Regions from separate parts of the Bacillus sp. CGMCC 1.16607 genome, predicted to be linked through region 2. Evidence: riboswitches for the same ligand, from Rfam matches in the RefSeq annotation. Region 2 holds a riboswitch; each other region holds the start of a gene.
What was found. Region 2 has a riboswitch for lysine ahead of ACFSO7_RS20095 (aspartate kinase). Riboswitches for the same ligand answer to the same signal wherever they lie in the genome.
Positions count from the first base shown of each region.

Region 1 (7,014 bases), on a different contig from region 2:
TCATGGATTTTCTAAATTACCGCTGTCAGGAGTTCTATTATCGAAATAATTTTGAAAAGCTTTTTTATTTGTATGGTTATTGCTTGTAAAATAAGGATTATTTTCCGTTGGATCTTTAGGGTCTAAATTAGTTTTAATAACAAGCATTGGTTGGTTAGGTTGTTCAGCAATAATACGGTCATCTAAGCTATCAAAATCGGGCATTGAGTTTTTTTTATCCACATTTTCACCTCCATGTATTAGAATGTCAATAAAGACCATTTGTTATGAATATTGATGGAAAGAAGGGATTTTTAATGGTTTGCCTAGCTTTTTATGAAGAAAGATTCAGAGCTCAATTATTTGAGTTTAGTTTGCCAAGTGAACAGCATCAATTTACAGGTCTACCAGTAGACGTGTTAGAAATTTCAGTTAAGGATAAAGATCGTTTCCCAATAGTCATACTAGATGAGGATGATGTTGTCGGTTTTTTTATCCTTCATTACGGTGAGGAGATTTCTTCATTTTCAAAAAATCCAAATGCTATTCTCCTTCGGGCTTTATCTATTAATTATAAGCATCAAGGGAAAGGATATGGAAAATTAGCGATGGAGCAATTACCGAGCTTTGTAAAGGAAAACTTCCCTCAATTTGACGAAATCGTTCTTGCAGTGAATATGAAAAATATTGGGGCAAAAAAATTGTACGATAATGTTGGATTTATCGATCGTGGAGAACGAAGGGTAGGGAAGATTGGTCCGCAATACATATTGCATTATGGCATTAAAACGAAATACAGTGGTTTAGTATAATATTACCTTTGACAGTTCACTTTTCAGAATGTATGCTTACTAACGTAATAAATAATTTCAAAATAATTATTCCCTCATCAGCTAAAAGATGAGGTAGAGGTCGCGATTTTTAATAGTAAATTGACTAAGGGTGAGAGTACCCGATAGAGGTTAATTGAAAGGAAACGTCGCCGAAGCGCCATAATTACTCTAGTTATGGTAGCTGGGACTGTATCGAATAGGTGCAGGACTGTCATAGTGTTTAGCTATGATGAACTATCCATTTGGACTGATGCGGTATTGTAAACACACCGTATTCAGGTGTGTTTTTTGTTGTTTAAAAATGAAGATTATCACGTTTTAAGTATATAAAAGGATAAGTGAGGAGTGTACAAATGAGCCAAAACAACAAGCTTGGATTTTGGGTTTTAACAGCGTTGGTTATCGGTAATATGGTAGGGTCAGGGATCTTTATGTTACCGCGTTCATTAACAGAAGCAGCCAGCCCTGCAGGCGTAATGGGAGCCTGGGTTTTAACTGGAGCGGGAGTTCTAATGATTGCTCTTGTTTTTGGAAATTTAGCTATCAGAAAACCTAATTTATCTGGTGGACCGCAGATTTATGCAAAAGAGCTTTTTAAGAAAGATTCGAAAGCATCGATTCTTTCAGGATTTATGGCTTCGTGGGGATATTGGATTGGTACTTTTGCGGGCAATGTAGCTATTATTACGACTTTCGCTGGATATTTATCGACATTTTTTCCTGTAATGACAAGTCAAGCAGAGCTTTTTAGCTTAGGTTCTTTTACAATGAAAGTTGGAAATGCTTTAACATTCGTCGTTTGTACCATTTTACTTTGGGGTACACATTTTATTATATTGCGGGGGCTTGAGCATGCTGGAAAATTAAATTTTTTAGCAACTGCAACAAAAGTTATTGGTTTCTTTTTATTTATTTTGGTAGGATTATTCGCCTTTAATAAAGCAAATTTACTTCCATTTGTGGCACCAAGAGCAGATGAGGTAGGGCATACAATTGGATTGTTTGGACAAATAAATAATGCGGCAGTAGCCACTCTTTGGGCTTTTTGTGGAGTAGAATCAGCTATGATTTTTGCTGCAAGAGCAAAGAAAAAAATCGATGTAAAACGGGCTACGGTTCTAGGACTTCTGATTACCCTTACCATTTATATTGGAATTAGTACTTTGGTGATGGGGATGTTAAGTCAAGACGTTCTTGTTCATTCAGAAAAACCACTAATTGATGCAATTGATACCGTATTAGGTCCAATTGGAGGTAAGGTTTTAGCTGGAGTTGGCTTAATTAGTTTACTTGGTTCTACAATTGGATGGGTGATGTTAGGGGGAGAAATTCCTTATCAGGCAGCAAAACAAGGTTTATTCTTACGATCATTTCTAAAAGAAAATAAAAAAGGACTTCCTGTTACTGCATTAGTCATAAGCAATGGATTAGCTCAATTATTTATTTTTTCGACGATATCAAGTTCGATTTCAGCTGCATTTGATTTTGTTATTTATATTGCTACATTGTCTTATTTAGTACCTTATCTTATTGCATCTCTCTTCCAGTTGAAGCTAGTCATTACTGGGGATACGTATGCCAATATGATGAAAGAACGCTGGATGGATGGGGTTATCGCAGCTCTTGCTACCACATATTCGATCTGGGTCATTATTGCAGGTACTTCTGATCTAAAAACATTTCTTTTTGGAGTAATTTTGCTAGGAAGCGGAATCGTTTTCTATAAACAAGTGTTAGGGAAGCCGAAGATGAAAAAGGCATCTACGGAAAAAATACCTGCTTAATTAAAAAGAGACTAACCTTCTTAAGCTCAGTTTAAGTTGGCTAGTCTCATTTTTTTATACTGTTTTTCCTAAAAAAGCTTTCAACATCCAAACATGTTTTTCTAAGCTGGAATGAATGGCCAATAGCATATCACTAGTAATTTCATCATTAGCTTCATCAGCAATAGACATACCTTCTTTTAATTCTTTTACGAGAAGAGAAAAATCATTTGAAACCGATTGAACCATTTCTTCTGCGGATTCACTTCCTGAAGCTTCTTGGATTGATGCCATATTAAGACAGTCTTTCATCGTTGCAACGGGCTTACCACCAATGGCTAGTAGTCTTTCTGCAAGTTCATCGATATGTAGGCTAGCTTCGTTATAAAACTCTTCGAATTTAGTATGCAAGGTAAAGAACTGATTACCTTTTACATACCAATGATAATTGTGAAGCTTAATGAATAACACTGACCAGTTGGCAATTTGCTTGTTAATGATATTAGTTAATTGATTATCCACGACAATTCCTCCATTCCTTCATAGGTATTCCCAATTATTATTTTTCCTAATAAGGGATTTATTAAACAAACTATATCTTCCACAAAATGAGATAAAACCTCTCAACAACGACAAAAAGACATAAAAAATTCAAAAAAACTTTAGTGTATTAACGTGATGGGGGTCAGTCCCCCATCGCTTTAAAGCGATGGAGAACTGACGCGCTTTCATTTATGACAGAAACTTGTCACAAACCTTTGAAGAATATTTGAACTTTAATCTGTTAATCAGTATAGGGTTTAAATATTTTTTATAATAGATTTATAAAACATGGAGGTGTTTCGAGATGAATATGACGACTATTATTGAGTTAGAAAATAGTGAAGTAGAGCAAATTACAGGTGCGAAATTGGTTTTTATCCAGGAAAAAATTAATGATAATATTGTTGAAACTTGTGTAGAATGTTTTAAAATAGAAGGACTAGAAGAATGTATGAAAACTGATGAAGCTATGCAAATAGTATTTAACAAGCTTAAGCAGGATGGCATTATCCCAGAGCAAATACAAGATTTCTCATTTCAAATGCCTTCATGTGAACGTATCAAAAAGGATGTTTACAATGAAAGTGATATGCCTCAAAAAGTGATTATAACTTATATTTCCTGAAATAATGGAAATTTTTTTTAAAGAAATAAAGGGAGTTTTATCAAAAAACTCCCTTTTATAAATTCGCATTAATTAAGTTTCATTTTTGTTATGATTCGTCCTGAAAAACCACCAATTCCAATCACCTAAAAGCTTCATTAATGCAGGTACAAGAAGGAGTCTAACAATCGTTGCATCGATAAAAATAGCAATGGCGATTCCGATGCCAATTTGTTTAATTGGCATCACTCCTGTAAAGGAAAAAGCCCCGGTAATAACAATCATAATTGCTGCAGCCGACGTAATAATTTTACTAGTGGAAGTTAAACCTTTAACTGTTGCGTAACTATTATCTTTTGTTTCTAAATAAACCTCATGAATTCGAGAAATGAGAAACACTTCATAATCCATTGATAATCCGAATACAAGACTGAACACAAATACGGGTAAAATTAATCCGATTGAAACGGGTTCAAGATGAAAATGACCGTATTGAAAAATCCAAACGACAATGCCAAATGTAGCTCCTAAACTTAGCATATTCATAAATACAGCTTTAATGGGAATAAGAACCGATCGAAAAGCAACGGTCAAAATCAATAGGGTGGAGGCAAGAATGAATAATAACCCGTAAGGAGTTTTTATATATATTTCATCAAAGATTTCTTGTTCAAACTTTACTTGCCCACCTAAATACATACGGAAGAAAGTGTCTTTGTCCTCCCATTTATTTACCCATTTACGAGTATCAGCATCGCTTTTTTTCTCATTTAAGTAAACTTTCAAAAGCATTTTGTTTTTACTTATTAAAGTTTGGAAATTCCCTCTGAATTTCGGATCATTTTGCCACATTTGAAAAAAAATCTTAGCATTCTCTACTTTTGAAATGGAAAAGGGTGATTCGATAAACGTAACCATTGGATCTTTTTGAATACTTTTTATAAAATGAGTTGCATGTTCAAAATGCTTTTCAGTGGTAATTTCATCCTCGGTTTCTATTACCATTATTAGTTCATTTTTTTCTTCACGACCTTTAGGAATAAAATGCTTCTTATATTTCTCGAATGCAATTCTAGATTCATAATGAGGTGGTAAAGAATCCATTCCTGGTATCGCTAGTCGAATATCCTGAATCGGTATTAGGCATGCCAACAGAGCGGCCAACGATACCATGGTAATAATAATCGGATAGCGCATCACTAATTTGGCGAAGCCATTCCAAACCTTTTCATCTCGCCCTTTTATCTTTAATAATGGTAATGCATGTATTTTTCTTCCTAAAAAATACAACATCATTGGTAATAATGTTAAGGATGATAAAATGGAAACGAATACAACAATCATTCCGCCGATCGCGACATTTTGAAAAATATCGATTTGGATAAACAAAAGCCCAGACAAACCTATAAATACACAGATACCTGAGAAAATAATCGAACGACCAGCAGTACGTAAAGTGGTGATTAGGGCATCATCAAGAGAAGTTGATTGGATTTCTTCTTTATATCGGTTAATGAAGAGAAGAGCAAAATCAATACTTAAGGCTAAACCAATCATTGGAACAATATTCAAAATAAAAATACTTAAGTCTACAAAGTGATGAAAAAAATAAACAATTCCCATACTAACGAAAATGGAACTTACACCAATGATTAAAGGGATGCTCGCAGCAACTAAACCGCCAAAAGCTAATATTAAAACAATCAAAGCGATTGGTAAGCCAATCATCTCGGCTTTTGCTAAATCCTCTTGGCTAGCTTGATTTAAATCTTCAACCATGATTGGCTCACCAGTGACGGATATCTTGCCCATATTATTTTGAGCCGTGATTTTTTTTAATTTTTTTAAGATCGGTTTTAAATCATTCTCATTTAACTCTTTAAAAAGTAAGATCCCGAAAGCAACGTCCTCTTTCATCATATTCGAGAATTGGAGGGGAGAAATTTGTTTTTGAAGATGGGAAAGATGTTTTGTTTTTACAAAATAATCCTCAATCGATTTTTTCCAGCTTTCAAATGATAATGTCTTTCTCTCAAACAGGATAATGACAGGAATGTTTCCTTGGCCAAACTCCTTCTTTAATAGATTATTCGTCTGTTTATAAGTGCCTTCATATTCAAAACCGTTGCCACTTAATACATCCGGTAGTTTAATGGCAAAAAAGCCAAAACCGATAATGAGAAAAGCCCAAATGATAGCGAGCAAATATCGGTAATGAAAGATTCCACGATGAAATATTTTCACCATACAAGTCTCCTTATCAACTTAAAATAGGCAAGTAATCCATCTTATTATGCACTTCATCCCTTTTTCAAATACGAATTTACAAATGTAAAACCCTCATTTTACAAAATTTCACGAAAGAGTTAAAATAGAATTAAGTTTTCATAATATCTTTGAAGGTGATGATGGTGGAGCGAGATACGAAGATCAATAAAGTGATTGAAGCAGCGAAGCTTTTTTATTTACTTGATTACAATCAAAGCGAAATAGCAAAATTATTAGGTGTTTCTAGACCAACTGTATCTCGCCTTTTGCAGCAAGCGAAAAGCGAAGGTATTGTCCAAATAAAAATTAAGGATCCAGCTGAAGATGTAAAAAAGTTAGCATTACAGTTAGAAGAAACATTTCAATTAAAAGAAGCACTTGTGGCTTCCATCCCCCAATATGAAGATCAAATTATTAAAAATTATTTAGGGGAAAAAGCTGCCAGCTATATAAATAATATCGTTCAAGATGAAGATATTATCGGGGTTACGTGGGGAACTACACTATATCATGTTGCGATAGAATTGAAGCAAAAATTTGTCCGTGATGTAAAGGTAGTTCAACTAAAAGGTGGTGTCTCACATGCTGAAACGAATACATACGCTTCAGAAATTCTCTATTTATTTGGAAAAGCGCTTAATACGACACCTCATCACTTACCTTTGCCAGCAATTGTCGATCAAATCGTTGTAAAAAAAGCAATGGAAGCTGATCGTCATATTCGAAAAATCCTAGATTTAGGGAAGCAAGCGAATATTGCCTTATTTACAATAGGACCAGTAAAAAAAGAATCACTTCTGTTTCAACTAGGGTATTTTACCGATGAAGACATAAAATCTTTATTCAGTTGTGCAGTTGGAGATATATGTTCACGATTCTTTGATAAAGATGGAAATGTCTGCAATCCCCATCTTAATGACCGAACATTGGGCATTGATTTAGAGGAACTGAAAAAGAAAGATCAATCGATATTAATCGCTGGTGGTGCTCATAAAATAGAAGGTATTTATGGGGCATTAAAAGG
Region 1 covers NZ_JBHUJX010000008.1:63,520-70,533, forward strand. The annotation lists gene ACFSO7_RS03120 (hypothetical protein) at 1-222, opposite strand; gene ACFSO7_RS03125 (GNAT family N-acetyltransferase) at 297-791, shown strand; lysine riboswitch at 878-1,057, shown strand; gene ACFSO7_RS03130 (amino acid permease) at 1,166-2,596, shown strand; gene ACFSO7_RS03135 (Dps family protein) at 2,651-3,097, opposite strand; gene ACFSO7_RS03140 (hypothetical protein) at 3,423-3,743, shown strand; gene ACFSO7_RS03145 (MMPL family transporter) at 3,816-5,969, opposite strand; gene ACFSO7_RS03150 (DNA-binding transcriptional repressor DeoR) at 6,134-7,014, shown strand, end outside.
Region 1: another riboswitch for lysine. It lies ahead of ACFSO7_RS03130 (amino acid permease); the one in region 2 lies ahead of ACFSO7_RS20095 (aspartate kinase).

Region 2 (7,014 bases):
TGCTGAAAAAAATGCTGGGATAGCCTTAAAAGAAAAATTCTCATTAATAGAAAAAGACGAGGACCGCACGATTAAAGCAGTTGAAAATTTAGGTGCCGCGCTAGGGATATATACTCCACATCGAATCGAAACCTTTGATAATTCCAATATACAAGGAACAAATCCTGTTTCAGCAATGGTGGTTTTTATTGACGGAAAACCCGAAAAGAGAGAATATCGTAAATATAAAATTAAAACGGTTCAAGGTCCAGATGATTATGAATCAATGCGGGAAGTGGTTCGAAGAAGGTATACTCGAGTATTGCAAGATCATTTACCACTACCTGATTTAATTATCATTGATGGTGGGAAAGGTCATATTGAAACCGTTAGGGATGTACTTGAGAATGAGCTTGGTTTAGATATTCCATTAGCTGGTCTTGCTAAAGATGAGAAGCATCGAACTTCTCAGCTTTTATATGGAAATCCATTAGAAACAATTCCGTTAGGTCGAACGAGCCAAGAATTCTATCTTTTACAAAGGATACAAGACGAGGTTCATCGCTTTGCCATTACCTTTCATCGACAAATTCGTGGCAAAGGAGCTTTTCAATCATTATTGGATGAAATCGGGGGAATTGGTGAAAAAAGAAAAAAGGCTCTTCTCAAGCATTTTGGATCTGTAAAAAAAATGAAGGAAGCAGAATTAGAGGATTTTACTTCCATTGGCATTCCGACAAATGTAGCGGCTGAGCTAATGAAAAAATTGCAAGAATAAGGTTGTACGCGAAATGCCCATATGCTATAATAAGTGGAAATTTAATTATCAAAAAATTTAATTTAATAAGTGATGGTAGAGGTGCGAGCCTTAATAGTAAAAGTTTGGAGAAGTCCTGAGCTTCTGTGAAAAACTTTGAAAGGATTGCTCGCCGAAGTGAAGGGAAACTCAGTATTTTCTTTGCTGGTCCTGCGTTTAAGAAATGTAGGATTGTCAAGATGAATGATCTTGGAGAGCTATCTCACATTGTGGCGCGTAATTTTATTTACGTTTATAAAGCAATGAGAGACTAACTCTTATTGCTTTTTTTTATTTTAGGAAAATATATAGAAAACATATTGTTGAAAGTAGGGGAAGTTGTGGGCTTAATTGTTCAAAAATTTGGTGGAACATCCGTAGGTAGTGCTGAAAGAATAATGAATGTTGCTGAACGCGTTTTGGAAGAAAAAAATAATGGAAATGATGTGGTTGTCGTTGTTTCTGCAATGGGAAAAACAACAGATCAATTAGTATCTTTAGCGAAGGAACTGTCTTCAAATCCGTCTAAGCGAGAAATGGATATGCTTCTTTCGACCGGTGAACAGGTGACGATCTCATTGCTAGCTATGGCGCTCGCAGAAAAAGGAGTAAGTGCCATTTCTTATACTGGTTGGCAAGCTGGAATTTTGACTGAAAATATTCATAGTAATGCTCGAATTACTAACATAAATCCAGAAGCTATTAAGAAGCAATTTTCGCAAGGACATGTAGTTGTTGTAGCAGGTTTTCAAGGAGTAACAGATTCTGGAGAAATAACAACTTTAGGGCGTGGTGGTTCCGATACAACAGCTGTGGCATTAGCGGCAGCACTTCATGCCGATAAATGTGATATTTATACAGATGTAACGGGAGTGTACACGACTGATCCACGTTATGTGAAAGAAGCGAGAAAATTACTATCAGTTTCATATGATGAAATGCTCGAGCTAGCCAATTTAGGAGCAGGAGTTTTACATCCAAGAGCAGTTGAATTTGCTAAAAATTATCAAATTCCATTAGAAGTTCGATCAAGTATGGAAAAACAATCAGGGACCATCATAGAGGAGGAAGCAAGTATGGAACAAAATTTAGTCGTACGCGGAGTGGCGTTTGAAGATGAAATAACTCGAGTAACGGTGTTGGGGTTGCCTAATTCATTAACAAGCCTTTCTACGATTTTTACTACCCTTGCAGCAAATCATATCAATGTGGATATCATTATTCAGAGTACAATTGAGCTGGAAACAACAAATTTATCGTTTTCCATTAAAACTGAAGATCTAGAAAAGACTTTACAAGTTTTAGAAAAAAATAAAGAGACATTAAAATTCGAACGAATTGAAAGTGAAATTCAATTAGCAAAGGTTTCCATTGTTGGATCAGGGATGATTTCCAATCCAGGAGTAGCAGCTGAAATGTTCGATGCATTAGCAAAAAATCAGATTCAAGTAAAAATGGTCAGTACATCAGAAATTAAAGTATCAACAGTAGTAGAAGAAAAGTATATGCTTGAGGCTGTAAAAGTTTTACATGAAACGTTTGAGCTTGCTGGGAATAAAGTGAAGGCTTAAAATAAAAAGCTTCCAATGTGTCTTTATCACATTGGAAGCATTTTATTTACATTTCTGTAGTATCCTTTCGATCCCATCTTACAGTGAATTCAACGGTTCCAGCCTTTTTATGTACCTGTTCGAAGGCTTCAGTTATCATACCATTTTGTGTTTCTATTTGTTGAGCCAAAAAGCCCGCTTCGATTTTGTAATGTGTCTCTTTATTCGATTGAAATCGATAGATGATGAGAGGACTTGTTAGTTCGAAAAAAATGTCGTTTTTTGTCTCTTTTTTAATCGATAATTGCCCCCAGCCTGCTTTTTCAAAAAAGGCGATAATTTCTGTAATGCTTTGTAATGGATAAGAACGCGCAAGATTTTTTCCTGACCAATATAATATATCGGGTGCATCTTTACCGAGTATATTTGTTAACAGTTCCTCACGAACAAGATCATATCCGAACGAAGGTATAGTGATATCTTCCATCTCTACTTCGGGTTCTGGACTACGGAATTTCCTCAAAATATGTCTCCCCCTCTTTCTATTATTCTATTATAATCAAATTTCCCCTATTTTTATCAAAAAAATGAATGGAAATTTGTTCGACATTTATATCATTTTTATTATGAGCAAAAAAAATTATGATTGTATGGGGAAATTATTAAATAGCAAAATAAATGTTAATATAAAATTACCTATTATTTAAATATTCAGAGTATTATAAAAACTATTTTCAGAAAATAATAATTGTACACGTTTTCTTGACGCTCTAAGATGTTGGGAGTAAAATGAACATGTCACATAATTGTAAGAAAAGTGTCGAATTTTTTTCACAGTGATGAAGGGTTTCTCATTCCATTAATAGGGGGAAAATGGGAAGAATTTATCTTTTAAAATTTAAGGGGGGTACATGATGGCAGGTAATCGAGAGTTTTTCAATCGCAGATTGCACTCATTACTAGGGGTAATACCAGTTGGTCTATTTCTAATGCAGCATATGGTTGTCAACCATTTTGCTACTGGAGGGGAAGAGTCCTTTAACAAAGCTGCAAGATTTATGGAGCATCTTCCATTTCGTTATGTGTTAGAAACATTAGTTATTTTTTTACCTTTACTTTTCCATGCAATCTACGGACTTTATATCGCTTTTACTGCTAAAAACAATGCAAGTCGCTATGGATTCTTTAGAAACTGGATGTTCTTACTACAACGTGTATCAGGGGTTATTACATTAATCTTTATTACATGGCATGTATGGGAAACTCGTGTAGCTGCTGCATTTGGTTCAGAAGTTAACTTTCAAATGATGGAAAATATTTTATCCAATCCATTTATGTTTTGGTTCTATGTTGTTGGTGTGATTTCAACGACTTTCCACTTTGCAAATGGTCTTTGGTCTTTCATGGTAAGCTGGGGCATTACCGTAACACCACGTTCACAAGTCATTTCTACATATGTGACGATCGTGATTTTTATTGCCACTTCCATTGCATTTGTTCGTACACTTTTAGCATTTATCTAATTCGAAAAACTATTGAAATTTGAAAGATTTACGAAAAAAGGGAGTGAGTCACGATGAGTAAAGGTAAAGTAATAGTTGTCGGTGGCGGACTAGCTGGTTTAATGGCAACAATTAAGGTTGCAGAAGCCGGTACACCGGTAGATTTATTCTCATTAGTTCCTGTTAAACGTTCTCACTCTGTTTGTGCCCAAGGTGGTATTAACGGAGCTGTAAATACAAAAGGGGAAGGCGATTCTCCTTGGATCCATTTTGATGATACGATTTATGGTGGTGACTTTTTAGCAAACCAACCACCGGTAAAGGCAATGGCAGAAGCGGCACCAGGAATTATCCACTTATTTGACCGTATGGGTGTAATGTTTAATCGTACACCTGAAGGTTTACTAGATTTCCGTCGCTTTGGTGGTACACAGCATCATCGTACGGCATTTGCTGGTGCTACAACAGGACAGCAATTATTATATGCATTGGACGAACAAGTTCGACGCCATGAAGTAGCTGGGCTTGTAACGAAATATGAAGGCTGGGAGTTTTTGGGAACTGTTATCGATGACGAAGGTATTTGCCGTGGAGTTGTTGTTCAAAACCTAAAAACGATGGAAATAAAATCATTTGCAGCAGATGCGGTAATCTTGGCATCTGGTGGACCTGGGATTATTTTTGGAAAAACAACGAATTCTGTTATTAATACTGGATCTGCAGCGGCAATTGCTTATCAACAAGGTGTTTATTATGCAAATGGGGAGTTTATTCAAATTCACCCAACTGCGATTCCAGGAGACGATAAACTTCGCCTAATGAGTGAATCTGCTCGTGGTGAAGGTGGTCGTATTTGGACTTATAAAGAAGGTAAACCGTGGTATTTCCTTGAAGAAAAATATCCTGCATACGGAAATCTTGTTCCACGTGATATTGCTACACGTGAAATTTTTGATGTGTGTGTAGAGCAAAAACTCGGTATTAACGGCGAAAACATGGTATACCTTGATCTATCTCATAAAGATCCACATGAACTTGATATTAAGCTTGGTGGAATTATTGAAATTTATGAGAAGTTCACTGGTGAAGATCCACGTAAGCTTCCGATGAAAATATTCCCAGCTGTACACTATTCAATGGGTGGACTATGGGTAGATTACGACCAAATGACAAATATTCCAGGTTTATTTGCTGCTGGTGAGTGTGATTATTCTCAACATGGTGCAAACCGTTTAGGTGCTAATTCACTTCTATCAGCTATTTATGGTGGAATGGTTTCAGGACCAAATGCAGTTAGATACATTAATGGACTAGAGAAGAGTGTAGACTCTCTTTCTTCTACTTTGTTTGATAATGCTGTGAAACAAGAAGAAGAAAAATGGAATAAAATTATGTCTATGAATGGAACTGAAAATGCTTACGTTATTCATAAAGAACTTGGGGAATGGATGACAGACAATGTAACAGTTGTTCGTTTTAACGATAAGCTTTTAAAAACAGATGAAAAGTTACAAGAGTTATTACAGCGCTATGAAAACATCAATATTAACGATACAGCTAAGTGGAGTAATCAAGGGGCAAGCTTTACTCGTCAATTACAAAATATGCTTCAATTGGCTCGTGTTATTACTATTGGTGCATATAACCGTAATGAAAGCCGTGGTGCACATTACAAACCTGAATTCCCTGATCGTAATGATGAGGATTTCCTAAAAACAACAATGGCTAAGTTTGTGGATGCAAAATCAGCACCAGCTTTCCATTATGAAGAAGTGGATACTTCGTTAATTCAACCGCGTAAGCGTGATTATTCGAAGAAGAAAGGGGAGTAAGGAACATGTCTGAACAAAAAATGGTAAAATTTATTATTTCAAGACAAGACAGTCCTGATTCAGCTCCTTATACGGAAGAATTTGAACTGCCTTATCGCCCAAATATGAACGTCATTTCCGCCCTAATGGAAATTCGACGTAACCCAACAAATGCCCAAGGTAAAGATACTACACCTATCACTTGGGATATGAACTGTCTTGAAGAAGTTTGTGGAGCTTGCTCCATGATAATTAACGGCAAACCACGCCAATCTTGTTCAGCTCTTGTGGATCAGTTAGAACAACCAATTCGTTTAGAGCCTATGAGAACTTTCCCAGTTGTACGTGATCTTCAAGTGGACCGAAGCCGTATGTTTGACTCATTGAAAAAGGTTAAAGCATGGATTCCTATTGACGGAACTTATGACTTAGGACCTGGACCGCGTATGCCTGAAACAAAACGCCAATGGGCATATGAGTTATCTAAGTGTATGACGTGTGGTGTTTGCTTAGAAGCATGTCCGAATGTGAACAGTAAATCTGATTTCATTGGACCAGCACCATTATCACAAGTGCGCTTATTTAATGCTCATCCAACTGGTGAAATGAACAAAGCAGAACGTCTTCAATCGATTATGGGAGACGGCGGACTTGCAAACTGTGGTAACTCACAAAACTGCGTACAATCTTGTCCTAAAGGTATTCCTTTAACAACATCGATCGCAGCGCTAAACCGCGACACAACATTCCAAGCATTCAAAAACTTCTTCGGAAGCGATCAAATATAATAAAGAAAAGCCTCTTTCTATCGTAGAAAGAGGTTTTCTTTATCACTTTAAAGCGTCGGGGGTCAGTCCCCCGACGCTTTAAAGTGATAAAATGTGTTTCGTTCTTCCAAGTATTGTTTTATAATTAAAGAATGAATATTCATTCATTTCTAAGGAGGGAATACGATGAGCAAAATTTCTTATATAGAAAATATGGAAGAATGGGCAAAAGAATTTCATTTCTTTCATCCGATAAAGGTACGTTTTTCAGAAACAGATATGTTTGGACATGTAAACAATACGGTTCCTTTCGCATATTTTGAAGAAGCTAGAATTGAATTCTTTAAAAGTAAAGGATTTATGCAGGAATGGGTTAAGCCAGAAAACGAAACGATACCTGTAGTTGCCGACCTTCAATGTGATTATTTAGCTCAAGTGTACTTTGGGGAATCCTTAAAGATTTACGTTAAAGCACACAGAGTCGGTTCCTCATCTGTAGATTTACATTATATGGGCCAGAAATTGAACGGAAGCATTTCGTTTGTAGGAAGAGGGACAATGGTTCAAATGTCAAAGAAAAAAGGAAAAGGTAGTCCATGGACAGATGAA
Region 2 covers NZ_JBHUJX010000025.1:713,566-720,579, reverse strand. The annotation lists gene uvrC (excinuclease ABC subunit UvrC) at 1-757, shown strand, start outside; lysine riboswitch at 826-1,004, shown strand; gene ACFSO7_RS20095 (aspartate kinase) at 1,117-2,346, shown strand; gene ACFSO7_RS20090 (YslB family protein) at 2,393-2,848, opposite strand; gene ACFSO7_RS20085 (succinate dehydrogenase cytochrome b558 subunit) at 3,240-3,848, shown strand; gene sdhA (succinate dehydrogenase flavoprotein subunit) at 3,902-5,659, shown strand; gene sdhB (succinate dehydrogenase iron-sulfur subunit) at 5,665-6,426, shown strand; gene ACFSO7_RS20070 (acyl-CoA thioesterase) at 6,592-7,014, shown strand, end outside.

Region 3 (7,014 bases), on a different contig from region 2:
ATCATCAGCACCAATAGCGAAAGAAAAAATTTGGACTCGGGATTTTACCTTAATTTGTTTCTCAAACTTTTTTATTTTCATTGGATTCCAAATTACATTGCCAACCATTCCTCTATTTGTCGAAAAATTAGGCGGCAATGATCAGCTAATTGGAATTGTTGTTGGAATATTTACTTTTTCAGCACTATTGATCAGACCCTTTGCAGGCCATGCATTAGAGTCATGGGGAAGGCGCAAGGTTTACTTGCTTGGACTTGCTATTTTTGTTATTTCAGTAGGTTCTTATGGAATCGCCGGAAGTCTTTTCTTCCTATTTTTTATGCGGACTGTTCAAGGGATTGGTTGGGGCTTTTCTACAACGGCATCTGGCACCATTGCTACAGATATTATTCCTGCTAATCGACGTGGTGAAGGTATGGGGTACTATGGGTTATTCGGGAATTTGGCGCTTGCCTTTGGTCCTACTTTAGGTCTAGCTTTAGTGGGGAAAATTTCATTTACACAAATATTTCTAATCTGCGCTACCCTTGGATTGATTGCTTTAATCTTGTCATCTAGAATTCAATTTAAAAAAGCCGAAACAGTTAAAGTTAAAAGTAGTTCTAAAAAGTGGGATGTTTTTGAGAAAACAGCGATACGTCCATCCCTCTTGCTCTTCTTTATTACATTCACCTTTGGTGGTATTGCTGCCTTCCTTCCAATATATACGAGTCAGAAAGGAATATATGGAATACAGTGGTATTTTCTATTGTATGCATTAGCACTGATGGTAACAAGAACATTTGCTGGAAAGATTTATGACGTAAAGGGGCATAAGGCGGTTTTCCCACCTGGTGCACTTCTCATTGTAATTGCAATGCTATTACTAGGATGGCTGCCCAATAGTTTGAGTCTTTATTTAGCAGGTATTCTCTATGGACTAGGATTCGGAATGATCCAGCCCGGATTACAAGCATGGTCTGTGCAAGCTTCCCCACCCAACCGAAGAGGAATGGCTACAGCAACCTTTTTCTCTTTCTTTGATTTAGGAATTGGTGTTGGCGCGATTATTTTCGGGCAAGTTGCCTATTTATTTGGTTATCCAAGCATTTATTATACAGCTGCATTTTCTGTTTTCCTTTCCATTTTGTTATATTACTTTGTGCTAGGGAAAACTTCAGTGAAAGAAGCATAAATTACAAATCGATAGAACGTTCAAAGGATACCTCCCGAGTTGTTCTATCGATTATCATAACCATTATCTATCTTTATCCGTGTATTCTTTTATTTTTCTTTCTTCCCAATCGGAACCGAAATTACCAAAGGCAAACGTGGTTACAGCATGCACTAAAAGTCCAATTCCCCAACCTCCAAGTGGATAAATGAACCACCAATTCCCAGCATCTGAGCTCAAGTTTATAACAAAAAGCATAATATTTACTAAAACATAAACGGTTAAATGAATGTAGAAGGCTTTTAAGTTTTGAACCCTTTTTTTTGCCCTTAAATATTTTTCATCCCTTTCCATCGATATTCTCCTTCCTTGTAAAAGATTTTAGTCCACTAATACCCTATTCCGATATTTTTTGTAAGTTTCTAAATTTATTAATAACTCCTTTGTTTCCATGTTTTTTATAGCTTCTGTTTTTAAAAAAGCTAAAAAACACTTGAAACAAATTTCAAGTGTTTTCACTCGGAGCTTATTCTTTGATAAGTTCTTTCGTACTTCTTACAGTTTCAATCGGGCGAACTAATTTTTCAATTTGCTCCCGCTTTGGTTCCAAAAATGGCGGTAAAGATAATTTTTCTCCAAGTGTTTCATATGGTTCATCGCCCATAAATCCAGGGCCATCTGTTGCAAACTCAAATAAAATATGTGGAGCTACTCTTGAATATAATGATCCGAAAAAGAAGCGGTCCACAAAACCTGATGTTTGGAAACCGAAGTTTCGCAAATGTTTATCCCATTCATCAATAACAGTACGATCTTCTACGCGGAATGCAGCATGGTGAACAGTTCCAAAGCCTTGTCTTGATTGTGGTAGGCTTGCATTATATTCGACAACGACTTGCGCCCCATTTCCTCCTTCACCAACCTCAAATAGATGGAAATCTCCTTCTTGAGCAATTTCTTTAAATAATAAGACTTTTTCCATCATTTCTTTAAAATAATCAAAATTGGCTACACGAACAAAAATTGGTCCTAAACCGGTAATCGCATATTCTAAAGGAATTGGCCCCTTTTGCCATGGTGTACCTGAAGCAACCCCTTTATTATTTTCATCTGAAATTAATTGATACTGTTGATCATCAAAATCTACAAACGAAATTGTCTTTTTACCAAATTGCTCGATTATTCCTGTATGTTTCACTTCTAAGCGATCAAATCGTTTTGCCCAATAATCGATGGCTGTATCATTCGGGACACGAAATGATGTTTTGGAAATTTCATTTGTTCCGTGTACACCTTTTGGAATCCCAGGGAAATCAAAGAACGTCATATCCGTGCCTGCACTCCCTGTATCATCTGCGAAAAATAAGTGATATGTTTTAATATCATCCTGGTTCACGGTTTTCTTCACTAATCTCATACCTAAAACATAAGTGAAAAATTCATAATTTTTTTCTGCGCTACTTGTTATGGCCGTCACATGATGTATTCCTTTTAATCCATTCATTAATATTCCTCCGCTTTTTAAAAATTCTATTAGAGTTACTTCTATTTTTCCAAAAATACGAGTAAACAACGCATATAAATTTTTTATCTCTAAATTGAATATCTTTAATTCGAGATAAATTTACCACGAAGTTTATCAACTGTCAACTTCCTTAAAACTGATTTTTTACCAAAAGTGAACCTTGTAAACGTTTAAAAATAAAAAGAAAGACATTTATCACAGAAATTCCCATAACGAATGTCTTCCATTTTTTATACTTTTTTTACAAATTCAGACTTCAATTTCATGGCTCCAAAACCATCAATTTTGCAATCTATGTCATGGTCTCCATCAACCAAGCGGATATTTTTTACTTTTGTACCTATTTTTAAAACATCAGAACTGCCTTTAACTTTAAGGTCTTTGATTACGGTTACTGTATCACCATCATTTAAGACATTTCCATTGGCATCTTTAATGATCTTTTGATCTTCTTGATTTTCTGTCACAGATTCTAGATTCCATTCGTGGGCACATTCTGGACAGACAAAAAGACTTCCATCTTCATATGTATATTCTGACTGACATTTTGGGCAATTAGGTAGTTGAGACATTTTCATTTTTCCTCCATTCTATAAGAAAAGCGGAAGCGCCTTGATTAGCCCCGACAAGCAAATGCTTCGCCAGCCGGAAAGTCGTTCTTTGACTTTTTGGCTGGCGAACATTTGACCTCGAGGGGCTAGGCGCTGGAGCTGGACATTTTTCGAAGTTCGAAAATATTATGCTTTCTTTTCTTTTATGCTTATATACTGTCATAGTATTCTTAGATTGACAACCCTTGTTACAAAGATGTTATTTTAACGTACGCTTTAAAAATTCCTTCGTTCGCTCTTGTGTTGGATGGTTAAAAATTTGCTCGGCACTTCCTTCTTCTGCGATGACTCCCTTATCCATAAAGACCACACGATCCGATACTTCTCTTGCAAATTCCATTTCATGCGTAACAATTAACATCGTTAAACCCGTTTCAGCTAGTTCCTTCATCACTTTCAAAACTTCTCCAACCATTTCAGGATCAAGAGCCGATGTTGGTTCATCAAATAACATGACATCTGGTTCCATTGAAAGGGCTCGGGCAATGGCTACTCGTTGTTTTTGACCGCCCGATAATTGTTTTGGCTTGGCGTTTATATATTGATCCATCCCAACGACTTTCAAATATTTCATCGCTACTTTTTCTGCTTCTTCTTTGGATCGCTTTAACACTTTTACTTGCCCAACGACACAATTGTTTAAGACATTGTGATTGTTAAATAAGTTAAATTGTTGGAAAACCATCCCTAAGTTCGTACGATAAGCGTGAATATCGTGCTTATCATCCAAAATATTTTCACCATGATAAATAATTTGACCGCCACTTGGTTTTTCTAAAAGATTAATACAACGAAGGAGAGTCGATTTACCAGATCCAGAGGAACCAATGATACAGACAACTTCTCCCTTATTGACTGAAAAATCAATGTCTTTTAATACTTCATGCGTTCCATAGGATTTGTTCAAATGTTGAATATCAATGACTTTTTCCAAATGTGTTCCTCCTTCGCAATTTATTCTTTAGTTGGCGTTACTTGCCCATGACTTCCAATCATGCTATAACTTTCTGGTCCATCCAGTTTTCTTTCAAAATAACGTAGAATTATTGTTACTGTAAACGTCATAATGAAATACAATACACACGCAACAAAGAATGGCTCAAAATACTTGAAACTGATTCCTGCCACTGTTTTTGTTTGAAAATAAAGTTCCGTCACCCCAATGACATTAAGTACGGACGTGTCTTTAATATTGATGATAAATTGATTTCCTGTCGCCGGTAATATATTGCGGACTACTTGTGGCAATACAACATGAAGCATCGTTTGAATATGATTCATACCGATCGCCTGAGCCGCTTCAAATTGTCCTTTATCAATGGAGATGACTCCACCTCGCACAATTTCAGCCATATAAGCACCAGTATTGATCGAAACGATGATGATCGCTGCCAAGGTTCGGTCCATATCTAAACCAAAAGCTAATGCAGAACCATAAAAAATAACCATAGCCTGAACAATCATTGGTGTTCCTCGGAAAAATTCGATATACATCGTAAGAATGATATTGATCACTTTTAGAAATATTCTCTTAGCCTTTCGCTCGGGCACGGGAATGGTACGAATCACCCCTGCAACTAATCCTATCAGTGCGCCAATAATCGTAGCAATGATAGAGATAAAAAGTGTCATCCCTGCTCCACGAAGGAACATCGGCCAGTTGCTTGAAATCATTGATACAATATAATCGATGCTCATACTAATCCTCCCTTTAAAATTAATAACCGACTGCAAAAGAAGCAGCCGGTATCATTTTATTATTCTGCTGCTGGCTGATTTTTGATAGCCGTATCCATAATACTTGTACGGTCTTCCTCTGTGATGTTTGCTAAAATTTCATTAATTTTTTCAGTTAGTTCACTATCCTTTTTAAGACCTACAGCAATGGCTGTATCATCTTCTGATGTGCTAAATCCATCTGTAAATTCAACCATAGCGAAGTTGCCATTTGCTGCTGAAGCACTCACCGCTTCCGGACGTTCTGTTACGTAGCCATCAATAATTCCTGATTCAAGTGCTACTCGCATTGCTGGGAAATTATCCATTGCCGGCTGTTGTTTTACACCTTCAATTTGTTCAATTACTGAGTAGTGGAATGTATTTAATTGAGCTGTTATTTTAGCCCCTTTGAAATCTTGAATCGAAGTAGCTCCTTCATACGCGCCACCCTTTTTCACTACCATAACTAGATTAGATTTATAATAGTTGTCAGAAAAATCAATTGTCTTTTTACGTTCTGCTGTCGGTGACATCCCTGCTATAATGGCATCGATTTTACCAGAAGTTAATGCTGGTACAAGACCATCCCATTCTGTTTTCACGATCACTAATTCTTTTCCTAAACCATCAGCAATCTTTTTAGCGATTTCTACATCGTAACCGCCAGCATATTCCGCATTGCCATCAATTTTCACTCCACCATTGGAATCATCCATTTGCGTCCAGTTAAATGGAGCATAGCCCGCTTCAAGACCTACTTTAAAAGTTTCTTTTTCCGATGATGATCCTGATGACGACTTGGAACTCCCACTTGTCCCACATCCAGCTAATAAAACGATAACTGATAGTACTAAAATAGTTATTAATGATGATATCTTTCTCATTTTTGTCTCTCCTCTAGTAATTTTTTAAATAAACAAAAAACGACCTGAGATAAACTCAGGTCGCTACATTTATAGTTGCCCTAAAGTCCTCTTCTTTCCCATAATGAGATAGCACAACTCAAGTAAACTGGGGGTTTACCTGAGACAGTCCTGCAGTTCTTAACTGCAGACCCAGCAAGTAATACTCGAGAATATTACTAACTTCGGCGACATTTCCTTCTCTATAGCATCATCGTTTCTCGGAACTCCACTAAAGACTATTAAATATCGCGCCTCTACCTCACCGCAAAAGTGAGGTCTATTAAATTATATGTTCAGACTACATCATCCATTGGAATCTGTCAACCTAGCAAATTTAGGTAAAAGAGTTACTTGATCGTTTTTTAAAAGTTGAAATTAGACGTAAATTATATTAGAATATACCTATCGTTGATAAAATGATAAACGATGATTTATAAACTTAATACTCCAAAGGGGAGTAGCTAACAGTTATGTCGTCAATACGTGATGAGTACATCACCGGCTTAACTGGCAACTTGATGTTGTTTGCGAGACCTTTGCCAATATGGTGAAGGGATGATAGTATTTATTTAACCTTTACCATTTATGGTAAAGGTTTTTTTGATTTATAAGGGAGGGGCACAGCAATCTAATCATTTGCAGATTCCATCAAAGTTAGAGAAAATGAAACATTAATCTTTAAAAATAACACTAAAATATGGAGGAAATAAAATGAAAAAAATAATCGCAGCCTTACTTACGACTTCTTTACTCTTCTCACCAGTTGGAAATATTGTGTTTCAAGACCACACATACAGCGTAGAGGCTAAAGGATATAAGTCAGGTAAAAAAAGTTTTAACACTAATCGTTCTAACACTAATACAAATTCGTTTTTCCAAAAGAAGCAAAACAACACGACTACCAACAAGTCAGCTACTACTTATAAAAAACGTTCAGGCGGCTTTATGAAAGGTATGATGGTCGGTGGACTAGCTGGATTATTGTTTGGTAGTATGTTTGCAAACATGGGATTCCTAGGGTCCATACTTGGCTTCATGATTAATGTGATCGGGATTATTATTTTAATCGCTGTTATTCGTAAAATATTTAACTTATATATG
Region 3 covers NZ_JBHUJX010000022.1:30,756-37,769, reverse strand. The annotation lists gene ACFSO7_RS15195 (MFS transporter) at 1-1,174, shown strand, start outside; gene ACFSO7_RS15190 (2TM domain-containing protein) at 1,238-1,507, opposite strand; gene ACFSO7_RS15185 (ring-cleaving dioxygenase) at 1,680-2,657, opposite strand; gene ACFSO7_RS15180 (zinc ribbon domain-containing protein YjdM) at 2,909-3,250, opposite strand; gene ACFSO7_RS15175 (amino acid ABC transporter ATP-binding protein) at 3,489-4,223, opposite strand; gene ACFSO7_RS15170 (amino acid ABC transporter permease) at 4,244-4,987, opposite strand; gene ACFSO7_RS15165 (transporter substrate-binding domain-containing protein) at 5,047-5,892, opposite strand; lysine riboswitch at 5,994-6,178, opposite strand; gene ACFSO7_RS15160 (hypothetical protein) at 6,625-7,014, shown strand, end outside.
Region 3: another riboswitch for lysine. It lies ahead of ACFSO7_RS15165 (transporter substrate-binding domain-containing protein); the one in region 2 lies ahead of ACFSO7_RS20095 (aspartate kinase).